One region of the Lawsonibacter asaccharolyticus genome, then DNA from elsewhere that is predicted to be linked to it. Evidence: predicted binding sites of a transcription regulator. Region 1 holds the regulator's gene; each other region holds the start of a gene.
What was found. The regulator LexA, encoded in region 1, represses DNA repair genes until DNA is damaged. The targets are predictions, from matches to a motif close to CNAACANNTGTTNG.
Positions count from the first base shown of each region.

Region 2: uvrB (excinuclease ABC subunit UvrB) is a predicted target of LexA. The motif match lies at 3,027-3,040, and genes of this name have one in related genera.
Region 3: dinB (DNA polymerase IV) is a predicted target of LexA. The motif match lies at 2,329-2,342, and genes of this name have one in related genera.
Region 4: L9O85_RS13780 (putative DNA modification/repair radical SAM protein) is a predicted target of LexA. The motif match lies at 1,502-1,515, and genes of this name have one in related genera.

Region 1 covers NZ_CP091870.1:228,740-234,075, forward strand. The annotation lists gene fabF (beta-ketoacyl-ACP synthase II) at 1-1,045, shown strand, start outside; gene fabZ (3-hydroxyacyl-ACP dehydratase FabZ) at 1,049-1,489, shown strand; gene L9O85_RS01070 (MarR family winged helix-turn-helix transcriptional regulator) at 1,539-2,006, shown strand; gene rpsR (30S ribosomal protein S18) at 2,057-2,302, opposite strand; gene L9O85_RS01080 (single-stranded DNA-binding protein) at 2,357-2,824, opposite strand; gene rpsF (30S ribosomal protein S6) at 2,838-3,134, opposite strand; gene lexA (transcriptional repressor LexA) at 3,315-3,929, opposite strand; gene L9O85_RS01095 (MarR family winged helix-turn-helix transcriptional regulator) at 4,270-4,746, shown strand; gene L9O85_RS01100 (ABC transporter ATP-binding protein) at 4,831-5,336, shown strand, end outside.
Region 2 covers NZ_CP091870.1:937,882-943,217, forward strand. The annotation lists gene L9O85_RS04345 (sensor histidine kinase) at 1-33, opposite strand, end outside; gene L9O85_RS04350 (AEC family transporter) at 147-1,106, opposite strand; gene pyrE (orotate phosphoribosyltransferase) at 1,424-2,098, shown strand; gene L9O85_RS04360 (JAB domain-containing protein) at 2,298-2,987, shown strand; gene uvrB (excinuclease ABC subunit UvrB) at 3,092-5,065, shown strand.
Region 3 covers NZ_CP091870.1:2,219,923-2,225,258, reverse strand. The annotation lists gene L9O85_RS10630 (hypothetical protein) at 1-466, shown strand, start outside; gene L9O85_RS10625 (LPXTG cell wall anchor domain-containing protein) at 633-818, shown strand; gene dinB (DNA polymerase IV) at 1,034-2,272, opposite strand; gene L9O85_RS10615 (SPL family radical SAM protein) at 2,403-3,290, shown strand; gene L9O85_RS10610 (VOC family protein) at 3,319-3,801, shown strand; gene L9O85_RS10605 (YjdF family protein) at 3,976-4,395, shown strand; gene gltS (sodium/glutamate symporter) at 4,673-5,336, shown strand, end outside.
Region 4 covers NZ_CP091870.1:2,861,335-2,866,670, reverse strand. The annotation lists gene L9O85_RS13785 (TIGR03915 family putative DNA repair protein) at 1-189, opposite strand, end outside; gene L9O85_RS13780 (putative DNA modification/repair radical SAM protein) at 186-1,457, opposite strand; gene L9O85_RS13775 (hypothetical protein) at 1,623-2,132, opposite strand; gene L9O85_RS13770 (helix-turn-helix domain-containing protein) at 2,259-2,561, shown strand; gene L9O85_RS13765 (lysine exporter LysO family protein) at 2,613-3,581, opposite strand; gene L9O85_RS13760 (aldehyde dehydrogenase family protein) at 4,453-5,336, opposite strand, start outside.

The DNA of each region.
Region 1 (5,336 bases):
GGAGATCCGGCGGATGGACCGCTTCGCCCAGTTTGCCGTGACGGCGGCCGCGGAGGCCATGGCCCACAGCGGCCTGGACCTGGAGCGGGAGGACAGGGCCCGGATCGGCGTCGCCCTGTCCAGCGGCATCGGCGGCATCGGCACCCTCCAGACCTCCTGCGAGACTGGGCAGAGCCGGGGCTTTGACCGGGTCTCCCCCTTCTTCATCCCCATGGTGATCACCAACCTGGCGGCCGGCCATATCGCCATCCGCTTCGGACTGCACGGCATGTGCATCTGCCCGGTGGCGGCCTGCGCCGGCGGCGCCAATGCGGTGGGTGACGCTTTCCGCCACATCCGGGACGGCTACGCCGAGGTGATGGTGGCCGGCGGAGCCGAGGCCTCCATCACGCCCCTGGCCATGGGCGGATTCACCTCCATGAGCGCCCTGACCGACGCCTCCGATCCCAGCCGTGCCTCCATCCCCTTTGACAAGGAGCGCAGCGGCTTCGTCATGGGCGAGGGGGCCGCGGTGCTGATCCTGGAGGAGCTGGAGCACGCCAGGGCCCGAGGGGCCCAGATCCTGGGCGAGATCACCGGCTACGGCGCCACCTGCGACGCCTACCACATCACCGCCCCCGACCCGGAGGGCGCCTGGAGCGCCGCCTGCATGGAGCAGGCCCTGGCCGATGCCGGCCTGGCCCCGGAGGCGGTGGACTACATCAACGCCCACGGAACCTCCACCCCCCTCAACGACAGCGGGGAGACCGCCGCCATCCGCCGGGTGTTCGGCGCCCACGCGGACCGGCTGATGGTCAGCTCCACTAAGTCCATGACCGGCCACCTGCTGGGAGCCAGCGGCGCGGTGGAGGCTGCCCTGTGTGTGTTGGCCCTGAAGGATGGGTTTGTCCCCGCCACTATCAACTATCAGGTCCCGGACCCGGCCTGTGACCTGGACATCGTGCCCAACGAGGGCCGGGAGGCGGACATCCGCTGCGCCATATCCAATTCTCTGGGCTTCGGCGGGCACAACGCCTGCCTGGTGTTCCAGAAGTGGGAGGGCTGAGACATGGAGCTTGACGCCAATCAGATCCAGGAGATCCTGCCCCACCGCCCGCCCTTTCTGCTGGTGGACCGCATCACCGGCGGAGAGCCCGGCGTCTGGGCCCAGGGCATCAAATGCGTCACTGTGAACGAGCCCTTCTTCGCGGGCCACTTTCCGGGGTATCACGTGATGCCCGGAGTGCTCATTATGGAAGCGCTGGCCCAGGTGGGGGCTGTGGCTATCCTGTCCCTGCCGGAGAACAAGGGGAAGCTGGCCTTCTTCGGGGGGATCAAGAACGCCCGGTTCAAGCGCCAGGTGGTGCCCGGAGACGTGCTGGAGCTGCGCTGTGAGCTGACCCGCCAGGTGGGCAGCGTGGGCTTCGGCAAGGCGGAGGCCCGGGTGAACGGCAAGCTGGCGGCCCAGGGAGAATTGACCTTCGCTGTTGCACAGCCGGGCGATCCCTGATAAAATGGACTCCAGCAGAGAAAACAGGGGAAAAGAGGAGGGGTCCATCTTGCTGGAGAAGGATTTTAATGAGGTGTACACCAAATTCAAGCTGCATTTTTACCGGGCAGTGTTCGGGCGTTTCAAGCGGCGGGAGGCCACGCTGACCACGGTGGAGACCTTCTGCATGGAGATCATCCTGGCCCTGGGGGAGCCCACGGTGAACGAGTTTTCTAATTTCGTGGGCATCTCTCCCCCCAACGCGGCCTACAAGATCAACAGCCTGGTCCAGAAGGGGTATGTAGAAAAGCGGCAGTCCCAGGAGGATAAGCGGGAGTACCACCTGGTGGCGACCCAGAAGTATCTGGATTATTACAACATCAGCTATCATTATCTCAACACTGTCATGAGCCGTATCCGGGCCCGCTTTTCCCCGGAGGACGTGGCCAAGCTGGAGGGGATGCTGGAGATCATCTCCCGGGAGCTGATGCCCGAGATCCCCCTGGGGGACCAGATCCATCAAGCAGAACAGGCATAAAAAACCCGGCGATCACAGGATCGCCGGGTTTTTATCCATATAAAACTCGATCAGTCAGTGACGTAGGGCAGCAGGGCGACCTGACGGGCGCGCTTGATGGCCTCAGTCAGCTGGCGCTGATGCATGGCGCAGGTGCCGGTGGTGCGGCGGGGCAGGATCTTGGCCCGCTCGGAGATATAACGGCGCAGCTTGGCGGCGTCCTTATAGTCGATGCACTCCACCTTGTCCACGCAGAAGGCGCAGACCTTGCGGCGCTTGCGGCCGCGAGGGCCCCGGTTATCACGATCCATAGGCATGAGAGAAACCTCCTTTTCAGACCATATCGGTCAAAGTATCACGGGTGTCCCCTCTCAGAAGGGCAGCTCCCCGTCGTCATCAGAAAGCTCGGCAAACTGGTCGCCCATGTCGGGGGCGCCGAAGCCGGAGGGGGCGGGAGAACGCCCGCCGGAAGGGGCGGAATAGCCCCCGCTGTACGGGCCGGCGGATTCCGCGTCCCGCTTGGAGTCACCGAAATAGACGTTATCGGCAACCACCTCGGCACTGCGGCGCTTGTTGCCGTCCTTGTCCGTCCAGTCGCGGATCTGGAGGCGGCCCTCCACCACGGCCATGCGGCCCTTGGTGAAGTAGCGGCTGACAAACTCGCCGGTCTGCCGCCAGGCAACCACATCAATGAAATCGGTGGTGCGGTCGCCGGTGGCCTTGTCCTTAAAGTCCCGGTCCACTGCCAGAGAGAAGGAGGCCACAGCCGTCCCGGTCTGGGTGTGCCGGAGCTCGGGGTCACGGGTCAGACGACCCATGAGGATGATCTTGTTGAGCATATGCCCGCCTCCCTCACTGGTCCTTGCAGACGATCAGGGAACGCATCACGCTGTCGTTGATCCGGAACAGACGGTCCAGCTCGTGGGGAATGGCGGCGGCGGCATTGAAAGTCATCAGGACGTAGTAGCCCTCGTTCAGGTCGTTGATGGGATAAGCCAGACGGCGCTTGCCCCACTGATCGATCTCAGAGACGGTCCCGTTGGCCTCCACCACACCCTTGAACTTCTCCACCAGAGCGGTGATCTCCTCCTCGCCCAGGGCGGGGTCCAGGATGTAGAGCGCCTCGTAGTTCGCGTTGATTTTTGCCATAGTTCTTGCACCTCCTTATGGACATATGGCCCCCGGAAGACCCGGGAGCAAGGATATCTCCTGTCTCATCAGAAAGACAGGCTTAATTATTATATAGGAAATCCCCGGGATGTCAAGAGAAAATCCCGGGGATCTGGCAAAAATTTTATTTCAGAGGCAGGAAAAACACCTGGGCGGGACTCAGTAGCGGCGGACTACCGCCACCACCTTGCCCAGGATCTCGGCCCGGTCGCCGTCGATAGGGGTATAGTCGTCGTTGGCCGGCATGAGCCACACATGGCCGTCCTTCCGGCGATAGGTCTTGACGGTGGCCTCATCCTCAAACAGGGCCACCACGATCTCACCGCTGTGGACTTCCTGCTGGCGGTGGACCACCACTAAGTCCCCGGGCAGGATGCCGGCGTCCAGCATAGATTCCCCCCGCACCCGCAGGGCGAAGTGCTCCCCGGACAGGCCCTGGGTATCAAAGGTGAGGTAGTCCTCAATGCACTCCTCCGCCAGGATGGGGGAGCCGGCAGCCACACTGCCCACCACCGGGATCTGATCGGCGTGGGGGTCCTGCTCCTCCGCTACCGGCCGGCCGGTGCCGGACAGGGTGATGGCCCGGGTCTTGCCCTCTGCCTTGATGATGACGCCAGCCTCCTCCAGCCCCTTCAGATGGAAATGGACGGTGGAGGGGGACTTGAGACCCACAGCCGCGCCGATCTCACGGACAGAAGGGGGATAGCCATGTTCCGCGGAAAAGGTCTGGATGTAGTCGTAGATCTTCTGCTGCTTCGCAGTGAGTTTCTCCATGGTCTGACTCCTTTCCACAGATGGGCGTCGTCGGTTTATTTAATAAAAGCATAGCACAGGAAAGCAAAAAAGTCAAACTAATGTTCCAAATAAGCTTTCTGAAAATGAAATAAATGGAGGATGGGGAGCGGTGGGGCCTGTATCCCGTGCAGGGCCGATGGGGGCACTACGCCCTACACGGGGACGCAGCCTCCGCAGAGGGGAGGGCCGGTCCATTTATGAACAATTTTTGAAACATACAGGGCTCCCCTTGACTTTTTATGGCAGAATGCTAAAATAATCAGCATGTTAATTATTAAGCCGTTAATGATTGAAAAATATTCCGTAAGGGGGCGGAGATATGTCCAGTCTGAACATGGATCTGGGTGTGTTGGAACACCAGATGCATCAGGCGCATCGGAATGCGGTGCAGGCGGAATTGAGCGCGGCGGGACTGCAGGAAGTGGGCCATCCCCTTCTGCTGTGCATCCTGCGCAGCGCGGGGGAGCGCTGCCCGGACGGGCAGGCCCAGAGGGAGCTGGCGGAGTTGCTGAACATTTCGCCGCCCGCAGTGGCAGCATCCCTGAAATCCCTGGAGAAAAAGGGGTATATTCACCGGGAGCCGGAGCCTGGGGACGCCCGGAGGAACCGGGTGCGGCTGACCGCCAAGGGGGAGAAGGCGGTGGACGACTGCTTCGCCTGCCTGCAGCGGGTGACCCGCAGAATGTTCACCGGCTTTACCACCGAGGAGCAGGCAGTGATGCGGGGCTTCTATCTGCGGATGCTGGAGAACCTCCAGGCTCCCCTGGCCGGCGTGCGGGCTTCTCCCCTTGCCTGAGGGCGGGAACGATGAAGCGGCGGGCGCGCGGCTGGATTTCTCGTCATTTTGACCATAAGCTTCTTAAAAAACCAAGAAAGGAAGATGATCGATTTGCTTCAGTTGTTTCTGACCCACCTGCAGGGCTACAAGCGGCAGGCGGTCTGGTCTCCCATCCTCATCGTGGTGGAGGTCATCTGTGAGCTGCTGCTGCCCCTGGTCATGGCAGAGATCGTGGATACAGCCATCCCAGCCGGCGACGAGACTTACATTTTTCAGCTGGGTGCGGTGATGCTGGTGCTGGCGGGCGTGGCCATGCTGTGCGGTGTGCTGGCGGCCAAGTATTCTGCCTTTGCCAGTCAGGGCTTTGGCGCCAATCTGCGCCAGTGCCTCTTCGACAAGGTGCAGGAGTTCTCCTTTGCGGACATTGACCGTTTCTCCTCCGCCTCCCTCATCACCCGTATGACCAACGATGTCAATGCCATGACCATGATGCTGGCCATGGGTCTGCGGATGCTGGTACGGGCTCCAGTGATGCTGGTGGCCGCCCTGTGTATCAGCTTCTATCTGAACGCCAGGCTGGCATTGGTGCTGGTGGTGGTCATTCCTCT
Region 2 (5,336 bases), 710 kb from region 1:
CAAATCATGGAGCTTGGCTTTCCATTCTTTCAAAAGGAGCCCCCCCTTCCAGCGGCCGGTCAGAGGATGACACGACGCTTGTATTCTTAGTCCCATTATAATAAGGAACGGCCCGGCCTGCAAGCAGAAAATGAGGGCGTCCTCCTTCAGGACCAGAGGAGGGGAAGGAGGCACACATAGAGGACAAACAGGGCCATACCTATGACTGCGTTGATGGCGAAGGCGTTGCTGGCGATCTGGGAGTCCTCCAAAGAGCCATACTCCGAGATGTAGGCGTTGAGGATGACGGAACCGTGCTGGGAGATCAAGGTAAAGAACGCGGCATTAAAATAGAAATCCTGCCCCACCATGGGGTCCATCAGGAAAAATTTAACCCCATAGCTGACGGAGAAGATCAGAAGATAGCGCCAGGCGACCAGGCGCAGGCTCTCCCGAATCTTGTCCGGATTGTCCATATGGATCCGGTAGCCCACTGTGATCAGGATCAGGGTGGAGCTGATGCCGCCCAGCTTGGAGATGGTGTCGATCACGCCGCCGCCCAGGTCTGTGGCGGAAACGGCGTCCCGTATGCCCAGAAGCTGAAGTGCCAGGGCCAGGAAGATCATGACAAACAGTGGAGATAAAAGGTTTTTTCCGATTTGACGCGGTCCGGCGGTCTCTCCCTTTAGATAGATCCGGGCGACCGGCATGAAGACTAGACCGATAAACAGCTCATGCCCCACTCCCATGCTGGTGAGATACCCCATATTTTCCAGGCCGAACACAGTGGAGAAGAGAGGAATGGCCATGAAGCCGAAGGCAAAGGCACAAGGATAGAGGGGAGCGAAGCGGCGTTTGAAATGGAACAGGCGCGCGGTGAGAAAGCCCAGCCCCAGGAGCAGAAGCTGGATCAGAAAGGTGCAGGCGGCCAGCCCAAAATGCTCGGGGCGCAGATCCAGCCCAATAAAGGTGGTGAAGATGGTACAGGGGATCAGATAATCTGAGACCAGCTTTGTCACACCCTGAACGGTCTCTTCCGAAAAATAATGGCGTTTTTGGAGCCAAAAGCCAAAAATAATGAGCAGGATAACAGGGAGAACGCTGCGGATCAGATGTTCCAGCTGCATGATACGGTATCCTTTCAGGTGTCAGCACAAAGTATGAGGCGTCCCGGCAGAAAACAGAATGAGGAACGGACAGGCCCGACCCTGGGGATTCGGATATGCCTGCTGTCTGAAAATTATAACACACAGAACAGATGCTGTCACCAGTATTTCACAGGGAGGCAGGCGGAACGGAAAAAACTTTCCGGGCTTCCACAGGACGGAGTTCTTGTACCTGAGCAAAAAAAGTGGTATAATAATACGATTTCCCCCAAGAGATCAGGCCCGTCGGGGCGGCGGGCCTGACAGGGGAGGATAATGAATGGAATGAGGGATTTTGTATGACCTACAAGGAAGAATTTATCACGTTCATGGTGCGCTCCGGCGTGCTCACCTTCGGGGACTTCACCACCAAATCCGGCCGCAAGACCCCCTATTTTGTCAATACCGGAAACTACAAGACCGGTGCCCAGGCGGCCAAGCTGGGGGACTACTACGCTGCCTGTATCCAGGAGCACATGCCAGACGGCATTACCTGCCTGTTCGGACCGGCCTACAAGGGCATCCCCCTGGCGGTGTCTGCCGCCGCCTCCCTGTACCGCAATTATGACCGGGATCTGCCCTACTGCTTCAACCGCAAGGAGGCCAAGGACCACGGCGAGGGCGGTTCCATGGTGGGCTACAAGCCCCAGGACGGGGACGACGTGGCCATCGTGGAGGACGTAGTCACCGCCGGCACCGCCGTGCGCGAGTCCATCGAGCTGTTCAAGCATGTGGCCGACGTGAACATCAAAGCCCTGTTCGTCTCGGTGGACCGGATGGAGCGGGGCACCCGGGAGTGCTCCACCCTGGATGAGCTGCGCCAGGACTACGGCATTCAGGTCTTCCCCATCGTCACCGTGCGGGAGGTCATCGCCTTCCTCCACAACAACTCCATCGACGGCAAGGTCTATATCGACGACGAGATGAAGGCGAAAATGGAAGCCTATCTGGAGGAGTACGGGGCCAAGGGCTGAGCCAAAAAATTCCCCGTCCCCTCGGAGAGCGGAGGGGGGCCTCCGGGGGGAACTGGTGCCCCCCGGAAAACGCGGCGCGCGAATGCGCAAAGCGGTCCCCGCAGGGACCGCCCGCGTTTTGAATGGAAGCCTATCTGGAGGAGTACGGGGCCAGGGCCTGAGCACGGCAAAAGAGGACAGAGAAAGAGAGGGAGCAGGGATGGCGGAGAGGCGCAGATCCATCCATACAGGGCACCGGCAGCGGGTGAAAGATGAATTCTCCGCCCGGGGACTGGCGGGCTGGCCGGACCACCGGGTCCTGGAACTGCTGCTGTACTACGCCATCCCCCAGGGGGATGTGAACGGGCTGGCCCACGAGCTGGTGGAGAGGTTCGGCTCGCTGGCCGGGGTGCTGGACGCCGCGGAGGAGGAGCTGTGCCGGGTGCCCGGAGTGGGGCAGCACACCGCTGTCCTGCTCAAGCTGATCCCGGCGGCAGGGGCGCGCTACCTCCAGAGCCGGGCGGACCTGGGGGAGCCGGTGCGCCGGACGGAAGACGCCTACGCACTGCTGGAGCCCTACTTCTTCGGGGCCAGGAACGAGATGATCTACCTGCTTGCGCTGGATGGGAAGAACAAGCCTCTGGGGGTGCGGAAGGTGGCGGAGGGCAGCATCTGCGCCGCCAACATCAATCTGCGCCGGATTATGGAGGAGGCAGTCGCCCTCCGGGCGCCCCAGATCTATCTGGCCCACAACCACATCAGCAACCTGGCCTTCCCCTCCCCGGTGGACATCTCCACAACTCAGACTATGCGGACGGCCCTGGCGGGGGTGGGCATCGAGCTGCTGGATCACCTGGTCTTTGTGGACGGGGATATGGTGTCCATGCGGGACAGCGGGATGATGAAGTGATGCCTGGGCCCTGTCCCTCTGTGGACAGGGCCTTGACTTAGAACATTTGTTTTATTATAATAGGGCGGACGGAGAGCGGCCCGGGAGGAACAGGAGGGACGGCTATGCCCAGATTTGAAGTGGTTTCAGAATACACCCCCAGCGGGGATCAGCCGGAGGCCATCGAGGCCCTGGCCAGCGGACTGGAGATGGGGCTGGACGAGCAGACGCTGCTGGGCGTCACCGGCTCGGGCAAGACCTTCACCATGGCCAAGATCATCGAAAAGGTCCAGCGGCCCACCCTTGTGCTGGCCCACAACAAGACCCTGGCCGCCCAGCTGTGTGCCGAGTTCCGGGAGTTCTTTCCCCACAACGCGGTGGAGTACTTCGTCTCCTACTACGACTACTACCAGCCGGAGGCCTATATCCCCCACACAGACACCTTCATCGAAAAGGATTCCGCCATCAACGAGGAGATCGACCGGCTGAGGCTGTCCGCCACCGCCTCCCTGATGGAGCGGAGGGACGTGATCGTGGTCTCCTCCGTCTCCTGTATCTACGGTCTGGGCGAGCCGGAGGACTTCGCCAAAATGATGGTCTCCCTGCGGGTGGGGGCCACCCTGGAGCGGGACGAGCTGCTGAAAAAGCTGGTGGCCATCCGCTATGAACGCAACGATATCGCCTTTGACCGCAACATGTTCCGGGTCCGGGGGGACACGGTGGAGATCTGGCCCGCCTATTGGAAGGACACCGCCCTGCGGGTGGAGTTTTTCGGGGACGAGATCGACCGCATCAGCGAGATCAACGTGGTCACCGGCACCCCCATCCGCCGGCTGAACAACATCCCCATCTGGCCGGCCACCCACTATGTCACCCCCAAGGAGAAGATGGACGCCGCTATCCAGGAGATCTACAAGGAACTGGAGGAGCGGGTGGCCTTCTTCGAGGGAGAGGGCAAGCTGGTGGAGGCCCAGCGGCTGAAGCAGCGCACCATGTACGACGTAGAGATGATGCAGGAGCTTGGCTACTGCTCCGGCATCGAGAACTATTCCCGGGTCATTGAGGGGCGGCCCGTGGGCTCGCCCCCCCACACCCTGCTGGACTACTTCCCCAAAGACTTCGTCCTCTTCATCGACGAGAGCCACGTCACCCTGCCCCAGGTGCGGGCCATGTATAACGGGGACCGGGCCCGAAAGACCACCCTGGTGGATTACGGCTTCCGGCTCCCCTGCGCCTTTGACAACCGGCCGCTGAAATTTGAGGAATTTGAAAAGCGGCTCAACCAGGTGGTCTATGTCTCCGCCACCCCGGGGGAGTATGAGCGCACCCGCTCGGGCCAGATCGTGGAGCAGGTGATCCGGCCCACCGGGCTGCTGGACCCCAGGATCGAAGTCAGGCCGGTGGAGGGCCAGATCGACGACCTGATCGGGGAGATCAACCAGCGCACCCAGCGGAGCGAGCGGGTGCTGGTCACAACCCTGACCAAGCGGATGGCGGAGGACCTGACCGCCTACCTCCAGAACGCGGGCATCAAGGTGCGCTATATGCACCACGACATCGACACCATCGAGCGGATGGAGATCATCCGGGACCTGCGGCTGGGCACCTTCGACGTGCTGGTGGGCATCAATCTGCTCCGGGAGGGCCTGGACCTGCCCGAGGTCTCCCTGGTGGCCATCCTGGACGCGGACAAGGAGGGCTTCCTCCGGTCCGAGACTTCCCTCATCCAGACCATCGGCCGGGCCGCCCGGAACGCCGACGGCATGGTGGTGATGTACGCGGACACCATCACCCCCTCCATGCGCCGGGCCATCGACGAGACGGAGCGCCGCCGGGAGAAGCAGGACGCCTTCAACAAGGCCCACGGCATCGTCCCCAGAACGGTCATCAAGTCGGTGCGGGAGCTGCTGGAGATCTCCGCCACGGCGGAGGACGTGGCCTCCAACCAGCGCCAGGGCAGGGTCAAGGCCATGACCAGGCAGGAGAAGGCCGCCGAGATCGCCCGCCTGGAGAAGGCCATGAAAGAGGCGGCCAAGATGCTGGAGTTCGAGCTGGCGGCAACTTTGAGAGACCAGATCATCGAACTGCGGGGGAAGTGAGAAGAATTCTATGGAGCTGCTCCCGAAACGGAAGCCGAACCGTTTGACCGGATACGATTACAGCCAGCCGGGGTGTTATTTCATCACCATTTGTACAGCTGGGCGGCAGCCAATTTTGCGTAGGGGCGCACAGTGTGCGCCCGCATCGGAAATTCCGCCTCTCACAGAAATCGGGGAAATTACGGAACGGGCAATTCAAAGTATTCCAAATCATTATCCGTATGTTTTTGTGGAAAAATATGTAGTCATGCCCAATCATATCCACCTTATG
Region 3 (5,336 bases), 1.1 Mb from region 1:
AGCGGTCCTGGCGGCGGGGGGAGATGAGTCCGACCCCCTGGTCACCCTCAGCTATCTTACCCAGACAGTCACCCCCAATATCCTCAAGCAGGTGGACGAGCAGGCGGCCAAGCGGCAGAGTGAGCTGCTGGCTCAGCTCAATACCGCCATCGCGGACTATAAGATGGCAGTGGAGGGCGGCGGGGCCTCCGGGGGGACCAGTGCCTCCTACTCCGTGGTCACTCTCACCTCCGGGCAGACACTGGCCCTGGGGGTGGGATGCGAGGTGATGCTGCGGGTGGGCACCGCCACCCTGGCGGCCAACACGGACCCGGGGCTGATCGACGTAAGCACCGGGGGGACGCTGAACAACGGCGGCGCGCTGACCGCCAACCACCTTTACATGGCCACCATCGCGGACCGGACAGTCCAGGCCACCGCCGCCACCGTCAAGCTGCTGGTGCGGGGAGAGTACACCGTCTCCTGAGACTGGAGCACAGACAGAGGGCCCGGCATGTCTCTTTGACATGCCGGGCCCTTTCTGATATGATCGAAGCAGAGAGAACGGAAAGCCCCGGAGATGGGAGAGTCAGAGAGTGGAGGCGCATTTTCCCCGCGGAGGGGGACACCGGTAGAGAGGAGAGAACGTGTCTATGGCTGTTAAAATGCTTCTGATTGCTATATTGATCGCTGTGCTGATGACGCTCTTCAGTGGGATCTACCCGGGCTCTGTCCTGTATGGTTGGCTGGACCAAAACGGTCTGAACTTCGTATGGGCCGGACTGACAGCGGGGATCATAGCCGCCTGCCTGGTCCTGTACCGCCGGAGGAAAAAGTGATCGTATTATGAGTATGAAAGACAAGGCCCCTTTTTATAAAAGGGGCCTTCCATGAAACAAAACTTGGAATTCCTTGCGGAGCACCCCTGTATGGCAGCGAAAGGCCGGACCTCTGCCTGAATGTGAGTGAGCTGCTGGAGCTGATCCAATGACTCCTTGGGAAACCGCATAGCGGCGGCCTCTTTCGCGGATGCCGGACAGCGGTTCCGGGCCGGTCAGGAGGTTGCGCCTTCCTCGTCTTCCTCCTGCACACCGCCCTGGCACACGCCGGCGGAGGAGGCTGGGGAGATGGCGTTCCGGCCGTACTTGGCCCGAATCTGGTCCAGCGTCCGGTCCAGGCGTTCCAGGCGGTCCCGCCTGGGGGCGTCTGCCTGGCCCAGCAGGTCCAACTGGACGCCAGCCTGGTCCTCGGAGATCAGATAGAGGGCGGTCACCGTCAGGGCACGGACGGGACTGTCCATGTTCCAGCAGCCCTCCGCCAGGGAGACGGCGGCCTGGGACAGCTCCCGGGCCAGGCAGGTGGGGGGCTCCAGCCGGCGCTGGCGGCTGATATCCCGGAAATCCGGGTCCCGGATGGCCAGAGAGACGCCGGCAGCCTTCATCCCTGCCCGGCGCAGGCGGACGGCCACCCGGTCGGACAGCATGGCGATGCCGGAGCAGATCTCTTCCCGGCCGGACAGGCTGCGGGGGAAGGTAAGGCCGTTGCCAATGGACTTGGGTGCGTTCTCCTGACAGGCGGAAGAGACGGGACTGCGGTCCAGCCCGTTGGCGTAGGCATGGAGCTGCCTGCCGTGGCGCCCCAGCAGGGAGAACAGGGCTTCCCGGTCAAACCGGGCCAGATCGCCGATGGTCCGCACCCCGAACCGCTTCAGGGTGTCTGCCGCAGCCCGGCCCACATAGAGCAGGTCGGTCACCGGCAGAGGCCAGACCAGGGCACGAAAGTTATCCGGCGAGATCAGGGTGACGGCGTCCGGTTTTTTGTAGTCGCTGCCCAGCTTGGCAAACACCTTGTTGAAGGAGACTCCCACCGAGATGGTCAGGCCCAGCTCCCCCCGCACCCGACGGCGGAGCTGGTGGGCCAGGGCCAGGGGGTCCCCGCCGAAGAGGTGGAGAGAGCCAGTGACGTCCAGCCAGCTCTCGTCGATGCCGAAGGGTTCCACCAGATCGGTGTACTCCTGATAGAGCTGGTTTACCTGGCGGGAGAACTCCCGGTACTTGTCGTGGTGGGCGGGAAGGAGAACCAGCCTGGGACACTTTTTCCGGGCCTGCCAGATGGTCTCCGCGGTCTTGATACCGAAGGCCTTGGCAGGCTCGTTTTTTGCAAGGATGATGCCGTGGCGGCTGGCCGGGTCGCCGCACACCGCCACTGGGAGGTGGCGCAGTTCCGGGTGGTCCAACAGCTCCACCGAGGCGTAAAAGCTGTTCAGATCACAGTGAAAGATGACACGGTCCACCGGGCGCTCCCCCCTTATTAGGATGTCCTTATTATATCCCTTTGGGCCATGGAAGTCAAACCTTTGTTCGATTCCTCTTGACGGAGCGATCTGGATATGCTATGGTGAAAATAGGAAAGGAGGTGGGGAGATGGAGTATCTTCCGGCTAAACATCTGCTCCACCGCAGCCGGGACACCCGGTGGTTCGGGACGGATCACACCATGAATATCTATCGGGGGTGCTGTCACGGGTGCCTGTACTGCGACAGCCGCAGTGCCTGCTATCAAAACCCGGACTTTGATACGGTAAAGGCCAAGGCAGACGCCCTGCGCATCCTGCGGGACGACTTGGCACGGAAGGTCCGGCCCGCCTTCATCGCTACCGGGGCCATGAGCGACCCCTACAACCCCTTTGAGGCGTCCCTCCAGCTGACCCGACACGCCCTGGAGCTGATCGACGCCTACCAGTGCGGGGCGGCCATTGCGACCAAGAGCGACTTGATCGTCCGGGACGGGGACATTTTGGACTCCATCGCCCGGCACTCGCCGGTGATCTGCAAGCTCACCATCACCACCACGGATGACGCCCTGGCGGCCCGGCTGGAGCCCGGGGCGCCCTCCCCCTCCCGGCGGCTGGCCGCTCTCCGGGAGCTGGCGGACCGGGGACTGTTTGCCGGGGTGCTCCTGATGCCAGTACTGCCCTTCCTGGAGGACACGGAAGAGAATGTGCTGGAGGTGGTGGAGCGGGCGGCGGAGGCAGGGGCATCTTTTGTCTACCCAGCCCTCGGCGTGACCATGCGGGAGGGCCAGCGGGAGTATTTCCTACAGGGGCTGGAGGACGCCTTCCCCGGGCAGGGGCTGCGGGCTCGCTACCTCCGGCGGTACGGGGACCGGTATTGGTGCGCCAGCCCCAGGGCCAGACGGCTGTGGGAGGTGTTCTCTCGCAGGTGCGGTCAGTTGGGCATGCGGTACCGTATGGAGCAGATCGTCTCCGCAGCCACCCGGGACTATGGGGACCGGCAGCTGAGCTTTTTTTGACGGAAAATACAGAAAAGGAGCGGGACAGATGAAATATACGGCAGTGGTGCTCTCTGTGGCGGATGTCAAGGCCGCCAGAGGATTTTATGAGGATCTGTTCGGATTGGAGGTCTGCCAGGACTATGGGATCAACGTATCCTTTACCTGCGGGCTCTCCCTCCAGCAGGAGTTTGACTGGCTGGTGGGGCTGCAGAAGGAGCGGATCGGGAAAAAGAGCAACAACATGGAGCTTTGCTTTGAGACGGAGGACCTGGACCATTTTCTGGAGCAGCTGAGACGATACCCCGGGGCAGAGCGCCTGGGGGACGTGGTGGAACACGGCTGGGGACAGCGGGTGGTCCGCTTTTATGATTTGGACGGGCACCTGGTGGAGGTGGGGGAGGACATGGGCATGGTGGTCCGGCGTTTCCTCCGCAGCGGGATGACCATGGAAGAAGTGTCCGACAGGATGGATGTCTCCATGGGGGACCTGGAGAAGCTGCTGGAGAGAGACACCGACGGCCACTCCTGAGCGTTCCGGCCGGAATGAAAAGCCATTGACGAACCGCTGCCTGGGCCTTACAATGGCGGTGCGGGAATAAAAACACATCATGGTTGGTAGTCCATGAGCGGGCCGCGCTCCCGTCAGTAGCCCTCCCTCCCGGGTCGTCCGTTTCCCGACACAAGTGTTTGGGAGGAATCGAATATGGACCGGAACGTGAGCAGCTTTACGGTGTGCTTTCAGCCCCCCTTCTGGGTGGGGATCGCGGAGCGGTGGACGGCGGACGGCTATGAGGCCGCCCGGGTAGTCTTTGGACCAGAGCCCTCCGACGCCCAGATCTACCAGTGGCTGGGGGTGGAGTGGCACAAGCTGCGGTTCAGTCCTGCCGCTCCGGGGAAGCGGGCCAGAGTCCGGCCGGAAAACCCAAAGCGTGTCCGGCGGGAGGCCAGAAAGACCCTGGAGAGCTCCGGAGCTGGCACCAGAGCCCAGCAGGCCCTGGCCAGAGAGCGGGAGCAGGCGGGAGAACGGCTCCGCCGGGAGCGGCGGCAGCGCCGCCTCCAGTCGGAGGAGGAGCGGTTCCGTCTGCGCCAGCAGAAAAAGCGCGAAAAAAAGAGGGGGCGGTGACGCCCCGGGACCGGAGGGCCGCGGGAGATCTCCCGCGGCCCTCCGGCATGAAAATAGGTGAAATGACATATGGGAAGTTTCAATAGACCCATTCGTGTCAATAATACATGTGCAAAATAGACAGGAGTGACGGGAAAATCTTTGTCAGATATGGAGAAGATTTTTTCTCCCTTGAGAGTTTTTGTAGGGATTTGAAGCGGGGCTGGTATCCTGTGCCTATCCGGAGCAGAAAGAAGACGCGCTCCGGCCATTCTAGGAGAGAAAAGGAGACAGAGAGATGACCATTGAACTGAATGTCCTCCAGACGACAGGGCTGGCCATGCTGCTGTTCGTGCTGGGCCGCTTCATCGTGAACCACGTGGGATTCCTGCGGCGCTGCTGCATCCCGGCCCCCGTGGTGGGAGGGCTGATCTTCGCCATTTTCCACCTGGTGGTCCATCAGACGGGACTGCTCACCCTGACCTTTGACGAGACGCTGAAAAATGTGTTTATGATCTGGTTCTTCACCAGTGTAGGGTACGGGGCCAGCTTCAAGGTGCTGCGCAGGGGCGCGGGACCGGTGCTGGTGTTCCTGCTGCTGGCCACCGTCATGATCACGATGCAGAACTTTGTGGGCGTAGGCTTCGCCCAGCTGTTCGGCTTGGATGACCCCCGGCTGGGCCTGTGCATGGGCTCCATTCCCCTGGTGGGCGGCCACGGCACTTCCGGCTCCTTCGGGCCCCAGTTCGAGGCGGCCGGTGTGGCGGGAGCCGAGGTGGTGGCCATCGCCTGCGCTACCTACGGCCTGGTGTCCGGCAGCCTGATGGGCGGCCCCATCGCCCGGGCGAAGATCAAAAAGTATGGTCTGCACTCCTCCGTGAAGGCGGAGGCCGTGGAGACCGTGGAGACGGTGCAGGAGCCCAGCCCGGCCAAGGACCAGGGCGCGGACAGCATCCTGAAGG
Region 4 (5,336 bases), 490 kb from region 1:
AGAGCGGTACACCCGCTCCGCCTTGGCCTGGTCGGTGTCCACATGCCGCTCCGGCCAGAGGGTGAGGCGGTCCTCTTCCGGTGAGGTGAAGCAGACGGCCTCCTCGCGGTGGGCATAGCTCTCAAACACACAGGTGAGAAAGCCGGGATAACTGCCGTCATAATCGAAGCAGACCTGCTGCCAGCTCATGAGGCCCCCTCCTCTCCAAAGAGGGAGAGCTGCTCCGGCTGGACCTGGGCCAGGGCGGGGCGATCCAGGGCAGCCAGATGGGACAGGATGCCATCCTCCCGCACTCGCAGACCCTCCAGCATGCGGCCGGAGCAGGTGATGAAGTACTGGGCCCGCTTGAGGACCACCCCCAGCTTTTTCAGGCCGGAGAAGGACAGGGGTCCGGCCCGCCGGGCTGTGAGGATGCGCTTGGCGCTGGTGACCCCGATGCCGGGCACCCGGAGCAGGGCCTCATAGTCGGCCCGCTGGACCTCCACAGGAAACTGGTCCAGGTGGCGCAGGGCCCAGCCGCACTTGGGGTCCAGACGGAGGTCGAAGTCGGGCCGCCCCTCGTCCAGCAGCTCCTCGGCCCGAAAGTGGTAGAAGCGCAGCAGCCAGTCCGCCTGATACAGCCGGTGTTCACGCAGCAGGGGCGGCTGAAAGCCCTGGGGAGCGGGGAGCAGGGAGCTGGAGGAGACGGGGATATAGGCGGAGTAGAAGACCCGCTTCAGATGGTACTTGTCGTAGAGCCCCTGGGTGAGCATCAGGATGTGGCGGTCGCTCTCCGGCGTGGCACCTACGATCATCTGAGTGGACTGGCCCGCCGGGGCGAAGCGGGGGGCATGGTGGTATTTGGCCAGCTCCTGCCGGGACTGGGTGATCCCATCCCGGATCTGGGCCATGGGGGCCAGGATACCGGCCCGGCCCTTGTCCGGGGCCAGCAGGGCCAGGCTTTTGGCGCTGGGCAGCTCGATGTTGACGCTGAGCCGGTCGGCCAGCAGGCCCAGCTGCTGGGTGAGGAGGGGATCTGCACCTGGGATGGCCTTGGCGTGGATATAGCCGCCGAAGCCATAATCCTGGCGGAGCAGGCGCAGTGCCTCGATCATCCGCTCGGTGGTATAATCCGGGTCCCGCAGCACGGCGGAGGAGAGAAAGAGCCCCTCAATATAGTTGCGGCGGTAGAACTGGATGGTGAGTTCGGCCAGCTCCCGGGGAGTAAAAGCAGCCCGGGGCGGATCGTTGGACCGGCGGTTGACACAGTACTGGCAGTCGTAGGCGCAGATGTTCGTATAGAGGATCTTCAGGAGGGAGATGCACCGCCCGTCAGCGGAGAAGGAGTGGCAGCAGCCCGCCGCCATGGTGGAGCCCAGCCGGCCCGCCCGTCCGGCCCGGTCCAGTCCGCTGGAGGTGCAGGCGGCGTCATACTTGGCGGCGTCCGCCAGGATGGTCAGCTTGTCCATCAGGTCCATGGGGTCTCCCTCCCTTGAAATCGAACATATGTATTATAATAGACCAAACATATGTTTCTGTCAAGGGGAGAGAACATGCCAAAACCTTTCCAATGGGGGAAGGTGATACGGTGCCCATATTGGAGGAGCGCGGGGCCCGATCTGCGGATCGGGCCCCGCGCCCTTTTAGTGCTCTGGAGTGCCATGGAGAGGGGAGAAGTCCGCACGGAGACACCGGGGGCCGGCGGAAGTGACCTCCGGTGCGCCCCGGTAATACACCTGAAGAGCGGCGAGGAGAAAATGAGTCAGTTGGGCCGCCTCCGATCCGCTGAGGGGCAGCGCACCCGGGGGCAGGAGGGGCAGGCGCCTGCGGATCTGGAGGCGTCCCAAGTTTCCAGGAGAAAAGAGACCAGCCCGGAGCAAGAGGTCACAGTCCTTGATCTCGATCCAGCACAGGTCCGTCGTGCCGGCGTCCAGCGCACTCCCGGCGGCCCAGTCCCGCCGGTTATCCAGGAAGACGATGGTCTCCTCCAGGGCCTGGCGGAATGCCGGGGGTATCTCTGAGTTTCCATGAAAAAAGTCTCGGGTCAGCGGCCCATGAGCCGCCCTCCTGTGGGCGATATAAGAGGCACTGTGAGAAAGGACCCATCCTCCCACCCCTAATATCATCAAAAGCAGAATGACGGACTTCATCATAGACGGCGGCCTCTTCGTCTCAGGTATCTTTTTTTGGTTATCTTATAGATACTATGCTAGCACTCTTTCAGATAATTCGCAAGGGAAAAGATTATCTGTAAGATAACGGAGAGGGAGTTGTCAGAAATGAGCATGGAAACAAGGGCCCTGGGGGATGCCATCCGCGCGGCCCGCATGAAGAAGGGGCTGACTCAGGATGCGCTTTCGGAGCTTCTGGATATCACGCCCACTCATTTGAAGAATATCGAGGGCTCCCGTCGGAAGCCCTCGGTGCCTCTTCTGTTCCAGATGATGGAGCTTCTGGATCTCTCCGTGGATGCTCTGGTGTTCCAGAGCAGGGAGGAGAGCAGGTGTCTGCGGATGGACGGCCTTTCGGAGCGGGAGGCGGAGGCGCTGGAGCGTCTGGTGGACGCCATGCGGGAAAAATAGAGCACCGGCTTGGGCGTGGGCCTGAGCCGGTGCTCTTGTTCTGGAAAGTGTTCAGAGGGGGAGCGCGATGATGGCGGGGACCAGCACTGGGACGGCTAGGGAGAGAATCAGTCCCGAGGCAAAGGAGTAGATGGCCATGCGGTCGGCAGTGGCGCTGACTACCACCGGTAGCAGGGTATCCATAGCTGTGGCACCGGGGAGGGCCACCGCCTCGATATAGCCCAGCTTCTGGGCCACGATGGGGACGGCCACAATGGAAAACAGCTCGTGCATGATGTTGGACAGGAAAGCGGTGGCAGATACGGTGAGGGAGTACGGAGCCAGCAGGGTGGGGGCCAGGGAATACCAGCCGAATCCGGCCGCTGCCGCTACGCAGTCCTTGGGGCCCAGGGGCAGGAACAGCCCTACCAGGGCCGTCACCGCAAAGGTGCCCGCCATAACCGCCAGCGGGACCAGAAGGACCCGGAGCCCGGCGGCCCGAATATCCCGGATCAGGTTGCCCTGCCGGCCCATATCCAGGCCCACCAGAAAGAGGAGCAGGTACAGCCCCCAGCGGATGACCGTGCCACAGTGGGCTACGGCGGCGTCGGGGAGCAGGAAGCGGCCCGCCAGAATGCCCGCCGCTACGGTGAAGACGATGGCGAAGGTCAGGCTGTGGTCCACGTGGACCGCCTCCCCGGAACCCGGGTCGCTGTCCTCCGGTGCCTCCTGGCAGGAACGGCCCTGAGCGTTCAGCTTCAGCAGATATTTTCTCAGGGCGTGGACAGCCAGCATGCTGCCCACCATGGAGGTGAGGGTGACCGCCAGGGCGTTGAGCCCAATGGTGCCCAGGGAAGAGATGATCTCCTCGTTGGACCCCAGCTCGGCCCCCAGGGTCACGATCAGCAGCAGCAGAGCCGCCGTCTGAAACCGGCCCAGCCAGGGCATGGGAAGGGACTGGATCTGGGGGCGGGAGCCCAGAAAGGCCCCAAGAGCCACCAGAGCCAGATAGAGGATCAGATCAAGAAGGGTGCCGGACATCTGCTGCAACGGGATCACTCCTGACATGAATAGACGAAAAGAAACGGAGGGCGGGTCTCCTGCCCTCCGGACGCGGACAAAAAATTATTATAGCATGGGTGAAGAAAAAAGTCCAGAAAAATGGGGAAAGGTCCCTGTTCAAGCTAAGTGCTGATGATTCCAACTCCGGCGATTTCACCAGTGTGCCTTGCACAAAACATGTTTATATTTTATAATGATAGAAAATGAAACACCAAAGAATTTTTGCTATCATCATAAATAAAGTAGTTAGACAAATCTGATAAAGGAACGTGATTGTATGGATTGGTATAAAAATATGACCAAACAGCAAAGGGAAGATTTTTGGAAAGTTATAACTGTAAGTGTAACAGGAGCAATTATAGTTTTACTTGTTCCTACAATTTTTCATATAGTTTGAAGCTAAAAATCCCATTTTGACCGTTATTTACTCCGTTGAAAAGCCAAACAAGGCAAAAATTATCTGATACATAGCAAGAACACCCGGCAAATCGACGAAAGATTTGCCGGGTATCCTTATATCAACACAAATCTAGAACAGGGAGGGGGAAAGTCCCCGCGGCCTGTCCCGCCTCATTGGGAAACACCACAAACGCCCGGTCCGAAAGGACCGGGCGTTTGTGGGAAGAAGGAGACAATACAAAAGGGGACCGGGCCCCGGCCTGCCGACTGGCAGGCATGTCCGGCGGCCTTCTGTACAGGGGTAGCGATGGAAACGGAGGTCAGCGGCCCCCTTCGGGGCCCCGGCCTCGGCTTTCCGCCTTGGACCTTTCAGCGGCCTCGCGCCGCCTCTCTGGAAAACCGTGCCGGCCCGGCCGGGCCGGCACGGAATGGATCAGAACTGGCTCTCAGATCACTCCACGTCCATGTCCGGCTTGTTGAACTCGCCGAACAGCTCCTCGTTGCTGGGCATATCCTCGGGCAGAGGACGGGCCACCCAGGTGGTGTTCATGTAGTGCTTCAGGCAGATGTTCTCGGACACGATGTTGCCGCCCCAGGTGCCGCACCCCATGGAAGACGTGGGAGGCATGCCGTTGGTGGAAGAACCGGAGTTGCCGCGGTTGTTGGGCTGGCGCACCATGATGCGGGACACGGGGGCGCACATGCCCAGACGATGGATGTGGTCGTCGTCGAAGGAGTAGATGCCGCAGCTGTGGCCCTTGCCGCCCACGTTGAACATGGCCTGCATCATGGTCAGTGCGTTCTCAAACTCCCCGTAGTACTTGAACAGGGTCAGCAGAGTGGTCAGCTTCTCGCTGGAGAAGAAGTGCTCCTTGCCCACGTTCTCGATGCCGCCGCCGGTCACAGCGATGAACTTCCGGTCAGCCGGGATCTCGAACCCAGCGGCCTCCGCCAGCTTCTGCGGGCTGATGGCCACGGTGTTGGGCAGACGGTGCCCAGCCTCGTCCCACATGACGGCCTTCAGCTTCTCAGCCTCTTCCTCGTTGGCCAGGTAAGCGCCCTCCTTCACCAGGGCGGCTACGAACCCGTCGTACACGTCCTCGTGGATGATCAGGTTGCCGTCGCAGGAGCAGCCGGAGCCGAAGTCGGAGCACTTGGAGATCCGGGTGTTCATGGCAGCCTCAGCCTGACGCTCGGCGGTGTTGCAGGTGTTGTCGATGATGACAGTCGCGTTGCCGGCGCCGGAGCCGTAGGCCGGCACACCGGAGGAGTATGCGGACTTGACCATGGGACGGCCGCCGGTGGCGATGACCAAGTCGCAGCGCTTCATCAGCT